Pedobacter sp. W3I1: one gene and its partners. The protein of the gene in region 2 interacts with the protein of the main gene of each other region in a pairwise test. Links are inferred from orthologs where the notes say so. Each region holds a gene or a part of one and is shown on either strand. Other genes may lie near its edges.

The links.
Region 1: the proteins of QF042_RS24335 (region 2) and QF042_RS01165 interact in binary tests that used the Escherichia coli proteins (3 or more experiments, as listed by UniProt). The link is inferred for Pedobacter sp. W3I1 from one-to-one orthologs.
Region 3: the proteins of QF042_RS24335 (region 2) and ung interact in binary tests that used the Escherichia coli proteins (3 or more experiments, as listed by UniProt). The link is inferred for Pedobacter sp. W3I1 from one-to-one orthologs.

Annotation. Positions count from the first base shown.
Region 1 is NZ_JAUSXN010000001.1:271,296-274,341, reverse strand. What follows is about bases 64-2,943. They hold QF042_RS01165 (5-formyltetrahydrofolate cyclo-ligase), read right to left. Parts: upstream 1,844-2,943; coding sequence 1,283-1,843; downstream 64-1,282. Other genes in these bases: efp (elongation factor P), read right to left, coding at 2,653-2,943; efp (elongation factor P), read right to left, coding at 1,960-2,520; QF042_RS01170 (hypothetical protein), read right to left, coding at 1,114-1,272; QF042_RS01175 (formimidoylglutamase), read left to right, coding at 64-985. Outside these bases: hutI (imidazolonepropionase), read left to right, coding at 1-33; more of QF042_RS01175, read left to right, coding at 26-63; more of efp, read right to left, coding at 2,944-3,046. UniProt on the Escherichia coli protein: Involved in the removal of 5-formyltetrahydrofolate.
Region 2 is NZ_JAUSXN010000001.1:5,944,161-5,947,260, reverse strand. Bases 140-3,073 are described here. They hold QF042_RS24335 (nucleoside-diphosphate kinase), read right to left. Parts: upstream 1,850-3,073; coding sequence 1,430-1,849; downstream 140-1,429. Other genes in these bases: QF042_RS24330 (bifunctional oligoribonuclease/PAP phosphatase NrnA), read left to right, coding at 2,092-3,073; QF042_RS24340 (FKBP-type peptidyl-prolyl cis-trans isomerase), read right to left, coding at 525-1,295. Also shown: QF042_RS24345 (hypothetical protein), read right to left, coding at 1-132; more of QF042_RS24330, read left to right, coding at 3,074-3,100. UniProt on the Escherichia coli protein: Major role in the synthesis of nucleoside triphosphates other than ATP. The ATP gamma phosphate is transferred to the NDP beta phosphate via a ping-pong mechanism, using a phosphorylated active-site intermediate.
Region 3 is NZ_JAUSXN010000001.1:2,759,928-2,762,810, reverse strand. The notes cover bases 85-2,801. They hold ung (uracil-DNA glycosylase), read left to right. Parts: upstream 85-961; coding sequence 962-1,642; downstream 1,643-2,801. Other genes in these bases: QF042_RS11495 (Lrp/AsnC family transcriptional regulator), read right to left, coding at 2,505-2,801; QF042_RS11500 (alpha/beta hydrolase), read left to right, coding at 1,642-2,304; QF042_RS11510 (thioredoxin family protein), read left to right, coding at 241-759; QF042_RS11515 (DUF2892 domain-containing protein), read right to left, coding at 85-126. Outside these bases: more of QF042_RS11515, read right to left, coding at 1-84; more of QF042_RS11495, read right to left, coding at 2,802-2,883. UniProt on the Escherichia coli protein: Excises uracil residues from the DNA which can arise as a result of misincorporation of dUMP residues by DNA polymerase or due to deamination of cytosine.

The DNA of each region.
Region 1 (3,046 bases), 5.7 Mb from region 2 along the record:
GTTATTTTAAACGGTGAAATTTATAATGGATAACCTTAAAATATATTCGCAAAGCGACATCGATCATCTGATTATCCTTCGTGAAGGCGAAACCAAACTGGGTGAAAGGGTTGCTGTTTTATCCTCATGGGATGAACTGGAAGGCGCAAATGCGAAATTTGTATTGTTAGGCATTCCGGAAGATATTGGCGTACGTGCAAACTTAGGTATTGCAGGTGCAGCCTCTATGTGGAAACCAGCTTTGGTAGCTTTTTTAAATATCCAAAGCAACCGCTTTTTAAATGGCGAAGAAATTTTGGTTTTAGGCCATTTCGAAATCGATGAGCCCGAAGATTCTTCTGTAAAAGGCTTGAGAAACAAAGTAGCGCAGATTGATGACCTGGTTTATCCGGTAATAGAGAAAATTGTAGCTGCAGGTAAAATACCTATTGTAATTGGTGGTGGGCACAATAATGCTTATCCGATAATTAAAGGTATTTCCTTAGCGCATAAATTCCCAATAGCTGTTTTGAATGTTGATGCGCATGCTGATTTAAGAGAATTGGAGGGTAGACATAGTGGAAACGGATTCTCTTACGCACTAAAAGAAAATTATCTCAATAATTATTGTATGTATGGCTTGCATCAAAACTATAATAATGAAGCTATTTTAAATCAAATAGACTCTAATCCAAAGCTTAAGGCTGTGTTTTTTGACGATGTTTTAACTGGAGCTGATTTTACTAACATGGTGAATGAAATAGGATCGGTTGCAGGTTTGGAAATAGATTTAGATTGTATTCAAAATGTGATCTCGAGCGCCGAAACACCATCTGGTTTTGCCGTTAATGATATTAGAAAATTGATTTTAACCAGCGCAAAGAAATTTTCCTATTTGCACCTAAGCGAAGGCGCAACCCGAATGTTGGATGGAAGGGTGAGTAAGTTAACGTCTAAATTGGCAGCTTATCTGGTGAGTGATTTTATTAAGGCATATATTTCTTAGGCTCAGCCACGGAGGCACAGAAAACACGGTATATTCCCTTTGGCGTCATGCTGAATTTATTTCAGCATCTTTTGTGTTAGGTGAATTTCTTGTGAATAGATCCTGAAACAAGTTCAGGATGACGATTGTTATAAATATTCAGCTTCATATTTCTCACCAGCCTTCAGCATCAGCTCGATCTGTTTCAGGTCTTCAGCGGTTAATTCTTCCTTTTCCTGTAATTCGAATACCGCAATCATGTTGTCTTCGTACTGTTTTTCGGTCTTGATAACGATCTCTTGTAGCATGATGGTAAGCTTAAAACTTTATAATTTCTTTAGGTGTAATGCAAAAATCTAACCTGATGTCGTGTTCGTTCACATCATCGATTTTTTCAATAGCAGGATACAAAGATAAGCCTATTTTTTGAGCATTTATATCCTGTAAAAAACGATCGTAAAAGCCCTTTCCATAACCTACGCGGTAACCCTGTTTATCAAAAGCTAAAAGTGGAATCACAACCAGATCCACTTCGCCTTCATGGAGGTTTCCCTTTTGCGGTTCGAGAATATTGTATAGGTTTTTCTTCAGGTCGCCTACACCAAGGTATTCGTGGTTCGTCATCAAAGCTGTTTCAAAATCAGCTTTTGGTACAATAATCTTAATCTCAGGCTTGGTTTGGTTGAGCCACTCAATCAGCAGGAAAGTATCGGGCTCTTTTTTTTCTTTAATTGGCAAAAAGATGTGTAGCGTTTTAATTCCGCTAAAATCGAGTGTTTTAAACTGTTTTAAAAGCGCTTCGTTTAGTTCCTGGTATTCTGTGTCGCTTAGCAACAACCTGTCTTGTAGGGCTTGCTTTCTGATTTCTGCTTTTAACATACTACAAAGGTAAATATTTTACAGACCTATAAGGTTTCAGAAACCTTATAGGTCTTGAGAAAACAAAAAAAGCCTCTAAAAATTAATTTTAGAGGCTTTAAAAAAATGAGTTAAAATTACTTTACACGCTCAACGTATTCGCCGGTACGGGTGTCAATTTTAATTTTATCGCCTTGATTTACAAACATTGGCACTTTAACTTCAACACCATTTTCTAGTGTTGCTGCTTTTAAAGCGTTTGTAGAAGTATCGCCTTTAACAGCTGGCTCCGAATAGGTAATTTCGAATTCAGCAAAGTTTGGTAATTGAGCCATAATTGCTTCATCGCTTTCCATAGAAACAATAATGTTCATCCCTTCTTTTAGGAATTTAATAGCCGAACCAAATAGTGATTTCTCAACGTTAAACTGTTCGTAGTTGTTGTTATCCATTACCACCAAGTAGTCACCTTCTTCATATAAGTATTGGTAATCGTTGGTTTCAACGCGGCAAATTTCTACAGCCTCGTCGGTATTCATACGTGCCTCAACAATTCTGCCCGATTTAATGTTACGGAATTTACCAGTGTAAAATGCTCCGCCTTTTCCTGGTGTACGGTGATTCCATTCGTCAACAGTAACCAGTTCATTGTTTATACGAAGGATGTTACCTGTTTTAATTTCTGATGCTTTTGCCATATTGTATTATCCTAAATTGGATTTGTATTTCAGTTTTTCGTGACGGCAAAGGTAAAATTATTTTGATAAAAACCTATAAAGGTTTAAGGTATAAGGCTTAGGGTTTAAGGAAATTTAAACCTTCATATTATGCTATTTTACTCTTTCCATGTATTCACCGGTCTTGGTATCAACTTTCACCTTATCGCCCTGATTAATAAACAGCGGAACTCTGATTTCGGCACCAGTTTCTACGGTGGCATATTTTTGTGCACTGGTAGAGGTATCGCCTTTTACAGCAGGTTCTGAGTAGGTGATTTCCAGTTCAACGCTATTAGGCAACTGGGCAACAATAGGTTCGTCACTTTCAAAAGCGATGGTAACATTCATGCCCTCCTTTAAAAACTTAATAGCGTTTCCAAAAAGCAATTTAGGGATATTGTACTGTTCAAAAGTGTTGTTATCCATCACCACCAAATAGTCGCCGTCTTCATAAAGATATTGATAGTCGTTGGTTTCTACGCGGCAAATTATTACCTCTTCATCG
Region 2 (3,100 bases):
CAGTGCAACCACTACTACAACTACAATAACGCCAACCCAAACGCCGGCTTTAAATATACCTTCTACTAGTTCACAACTGCTTAAGGTAGTGCATAAAAATGCGATCAGTACTAAAGGGAATGCTCTTTTCATATTCATGTTAATTTGTAATAGCTAACATTGAATACTGAAGAAAGTTTTGGTAAATACCAAGATTCGTCCTGCTGAACTTGTTCCAGCATCTTCATCGTGGTAACATCTGACTACCCTTTTAAGGCTACAGCCCGTTCTCTAATAAACCCGACAAAGCGGCATAGCCCGCAGCGTAGCGAGGACTATAAGCGGTGGCGGGACTACAGTTGCCACATCGCATTGAACGTTGTTTTCCAAAAAAAAAATACCTGCTCAATAAATAAGCAGGTATTTCGTAGTGGTGTCAAATGTTACGATCTGACACGATCTCTACTTCTTTTTCTAAAAGAAGTAATTATCTCACAATATTATTTGCATTAACAGTCAGATGGTAACATCTGACTGCACAAATCTTATTTCCCGTTCACTTTTAACAACTCAACCTCGAAGATTAACGTGCTATAAGGAGGAATGTCCTGTCCTGCGCCACGTTCGCCATAAGCCAGGTTGTAAGGAATAAAGAATTTATATTTTGAACCAGCAGGCATTAACTGTACACCTTCTGTCCAGCCTTTAATTACCTGGTTTAAAGGAAAAGAAATCGGTTCACCTCTATCGTAAGAGCTGTCAAATTGTTTTCCGTTTAATAATGTTCCTTTATAATGAACCAGTACCGAATCGGTTGCCAACGGTTTAACGCCAGTACCAGCGGTTAAAACTTCATACTGTAAACCGCTTGCAGTTGTTTGTACACCTGCACGTTTTTTGTTCTGTTCTAAGAAATCTTGTCCTTCTTTCATAATTGGTGCGTATTTAATTTTATTTGCTTCTGTTTCAGCTTTGTTTTTTACCGATGATGCCTTTGCTAATGCTTCATTTATACACTGTTGGGCCTGCTGCTGGGTTAACACAACCTTGCCGCCGGTAAATGCATCTTTCAAGCCTTTTAACAATACTTCGTAATTTAAGGTAGAAAGGCCAGTTGTTTTTAAGCCGGCACCGATTGAGGTACCAAAAGCATAACTGGTAGAATCTAACGTAGATTTTAAACCAGCAGATGCAAGAGTTGATGTTTTAGTGGCTGTGGTCGATTTTTTGGCAACAGGTTTCTTTGCCGTTTTGGTTTGTGCATAAGATGCAACAGCGATACCGGATAGACATACCGCTAAGAAAATTCTCTTCATTGATTATTTTATGGTGTAATTAATTCCAACAGGTTTAATGATGGATAATATTTAAAGCCCGAAAGATACAAAATAGATAAAACAATAAAACCCCGAATATTCGGGGCTTTATTGTAAATTTTTTGTGTGGAGAATTAGAAACGTTCGTCTGCTTTGAAGAAGAAGTTACCTTCAATTTCTGCATTCTCGTCAGAATCTGAACCGTGAACAGCGTTTGCATCGATTGATTTTGCATATTTCTGACGGATGGTGCCTTCTGCAGCTTCAGCCGGGTTAGTAGCGCCGATCAATTTTCTGAAATCTTCAACTGCGTTGTCTTTTTCTAAAATAGCAGCAACAATAGGTCCCGAAGACATAAAACTTACTAAATCTTTATAAAAAGGACGCTCAGCGTGAACAGCATAGAACTGACCTGCAGTTTCGGCTGTAAGTTTAGTATATTTTAATGCAATGATTTTGAAACCAGCATTAGTAATGTCGTTAATGATTGATCCGATATGGCCGTTTACTACTGCATCTGGCTTGATCATGGTAAAAGTTCTGTTAGTGCTCATTGTGCTTTTGATATCAAATTTTTTGCAAAAATACGTTTTAATTGATGAATAAGCAATAAACATTGTTCTTCGGTTGTGAATCGAGGTTAGTAATCGATCATTAGGCTTTAAAGGGATAATTGAGCTTTTTTTATGCTACATAATTCTGTTAATCTTAATCTCTTTTAAAACTATGATCTTACTAATCCTAAAATCCTTTAATCCTAATCTAAATTTACTTAGCTTTGCAGCGCAAAAAATATATGCTTACATTAACTGAATTAAAAACATTATTGGCTACGCCACAACGAATTGTGATCACTACGCATCACAAACCCGATGGCGATGCGATGGGTTCATCTCTTGGTTTATATGGATATTTAATTCAAAAAGGCCATCATGTTAAGGTAATCACACCAACAGATTACCCAACTTTTTTGCATTGGATGCCAAATAATGGCGATGTAATTATTTTTACTGAGCAACAAGAAGAAGCAGCCAGGTTAGTGGATGAAGCTTCGCTCATTTTTTGTCTTGATTTTAATACCCTTAGCCGCATTAATGAATTAGGCGAATTGGTTAGGGCTGCAGGTGCTAAAAAGATCATGATCGATCATCACCTCGAACCTGAAGATTTTGATGATTACCGCCATTGGGATATCAATGCCTGTGCTGCTGCGCAGTTGGTTTACGATTTTATTGTTAACCAATTGGAAGATAAAGCGGGGATCAATAAAGATGTTGCCGCTTGTTTGTATACTGGTATCATGACGGATTCCGGATCTTTCCGCTTTCCATCAGCAACAGCCGACGTTTATCGTATTGCTGCCGATCTGATAGATCTTGGTGCGGAGCATTCGAAAATCCACCAACTGGTATACGATAATGCGAGCGAAAATCGTTTACGCTTTTTGGGTTATTGCCTGTCAAACAAGTTAGAAGTAATAAGAGAATACAATACCGCCATTATTTCGGTTACAAAAGAAGAACTGGCACAATACCATAGCGCAACCGGTGATACAGAGGGTGTGGTAAACTATGCATTATCAATTAACGGTATCCGTTTAGCCGCATTAATTGTTGAACGTACGGATAAGGTTAAATTATCTGTGAGGTCTACAGGCGATTTTCCGGCCAACGAAATCTGTAAAAAGTATTTTAATGGCGGTGGCCATAGAAATGCGGCAGGTGGTGCAGCAGAAAAACCTTTAGCTGATGTAGTAAACGAATTTAAAACGATATTAGCAGAATACAAAGAACAATTGATTGCTT
Region 3 (2,883 bases), 3.2 Mb from region 2 along the record:
AGTTACCAGTACAATTATTCCTAATAAAATGGCAACAATACCCCAAGGCCAAAAGCCGAAAATAAATAAAGCTACTGCGCCACCCAGTAAAGCAAACCCCGCAATTAATCTGATAATATTTGGCATAAATTTTATTCTAATTATTTTTTTTGCAAATATCGTGTTTAAATGGCAGAAATTAGATTTTAAAACAATAATTTCATTAAAAATTTAAAAGCTCAAAAAAACCATCTCGTAAATATGAAAATCCTCTTATCCATAACCCTAATCGTACTTGCAATGAACGTTTCTGCACAAGAAGTTAATAAAAAAATCCACGATCAAGTCCACAATAAAGACATATTAATTAATGCTTGTACGCGTGAGGGCATTACCGCTTTTCCTGAGTTTAAAGAAATGTACGATCCACTTTACGCGGCATATATACCGGATGCGGCAACACTGATCGAATTGAAAAAACTGGTTAAGAACGAAAAAATCAAAATTGTTTTAGGTACCTGGTGTGGCGACAGCAAAGCAAACGTACCAAACTTCCTTAAAATTTTAGACGCCTTGCACTTTAAAGAGAAAAATGTAGAAATTATTGCGGTTGATGGAAATAAAAAAGCTGAAAACGGCATTATAGATGGCTTAGATATCGTAAGGGTGCCAACTTTTATTGTTTTTGATAAAAAAGGAAAAGAACTTGGACGGATTATAGAGGGACCTAAAACAACACTCGAAGGTGATCTGTTAGTTATTTATAAGAAAAAATCTTAAACTTTTTGAGGAAATTTTGGTTCATAGTTTAATGGTCCATGGTTGATAGCCAAGGAGTTCAGAACTGATAGCTTAATACTTACGGGCTCATAGTTTAATAATTTATAGATAATGCCCATCGTTTAAACTGAACACCCAAATCATTGACTATAAACTATCAAACCATCAACCATATTACACAACACATCTTACATCAAAAAACATGTCTGCAGCATTAGAACCAGGTTGGTTAGCCGTTTTAAAAGAAGAATTTGAAAAAGACTACATGAAAAGTCTTAAGTCTTTTTTACAGGAGGAGAAACAGAATGGCGCAACGGTTTACCCAAAAGGCACTGATATTTTCAATGCCTTAAACACCACACCATTTGATCAGGTAAAGGTTGTCATTTTAGGTCAGGACCCTTATCATGGTGCTGGACAAGCGCATGGCCTCTCTTTTTCCGTACAACGTGGTGTAGCGGTTCCACCCTCGTTAAAAAATATATACAAAGAGCTGGAAACTGATATTGAAGGTTTTAAAACACCAAACCATGGACATTTAACGCATTGGGCTGAACAAGGCGTATTGTTGTTAAATGCCACTTTAACTGTTCGTGCTTCAGAAGCAGGCTCGCATCAAAACCGTGGCTGGGAAATTTTTACCGATGAAATTATTAAGGCTTTATCTCAGAAACGCGAACATATTGTATTTCTGTTATGGGGTAAATATGCGCAGCAGAAAGCGGCTTTAATCGACCAGAGAAAGCACTATGTATTGACAGCTGCTCACCCATCGCCGTTTTCGGCCCACAGTGGCTTCTTCGGATCGAAACATTTTTCGAAAGCAAATCAGCTCCTTGTACAAAATAACTTAACACCTATCGACTGGAATTTACCAGCATAATGAATACTTATTTTATCAGCGGTTTAGGTGCCGATAAAAGAATTTTTTCTAAGCTAAAGCTGAATGAAAAGATCAATATCATTCATATAAATTGGATTACGCCAAATAAAAATGAATCATTAGCATCATACGCCGAACGATTAAGTAGCGCGATAGACATCACCCTGCCTTTTGCCCTGGTGGGCGTTTCTTTTGGGGGGATGATTGCAGTAGAAATTGCAAAAATATTAAGACCTGCAACAACGATTATCATTTCGAGTACAATGATGAGTACTCATTTACCAGCATTATACCGCTTTGCAGGGAAACTTGGACTGTTAAAATTTATTCCCGCAAGACTCTTAAAATCATCGAATAAGCTCACTCAAAATTACTATTTTGGTACACGTTCGAGCAATGAGAAAACATTGCTAGGCCAGATTATAAAAGATACTGATCCTTATTTTTTGAAATGGGCCATCGGGAGTATTTTAAGCTGGAGGAATAAAATCAAACCTAAAGATATCTACCATATTCACGGCACCAACGATAAAATTCTATATGCTAAAACAGCACAACCAGATTTTATCATCGAAAACGGAACGCATTTTATGGTGTATCAAAATGCTAAGGAAATTTCAGGAATTATTGATCGGATAGTATTGAACAGTGAAATCGACTAACCTTACTTAATACGTCATCCTGCGGCAGATCGTCATTTCGAGCGGAGTGCAACGTAGTCGAGAAATCTATGTGATCTCTCCATTTCGCTACGCTACAGTCGAGATGACGACCGTTCTATTAGCTCCTGTTATAGATACATTCCTATCAAATCGGAATTCGCAATGGCGATAGTTTTTAAAAGCCCCTCACAGCGTTTGGGTTAATACTCTAAAGGCACAATCGGTTCTTTCTTCGTGGTCGACATAATCATCATCGTTTGGAAAGTTTTAACCACAGAGATCTTACTGATTTTATCCATAATTAAACGTTCGTACGCTTTAATGTCTTTCACATAAACCTTTAACAGAAAATCAGCCTGACCAGTAACATGGTGGCACTCTGTGATTTCTTTAATTTGATTTACTTCATCCAAAAAGATCTGGATGGTGTTATTTTTATGAAAATCGAGTTGAATCTGGATAAAGGTTTTGATGCCTAGACCCAGCTTTTCTTCATCTACCAATGCATGATAACTTTTTATATATCCTGCCATTTCAAGCTTGCGCACACGTTCTAAAGTTGGTGCAGGTGATAAACCA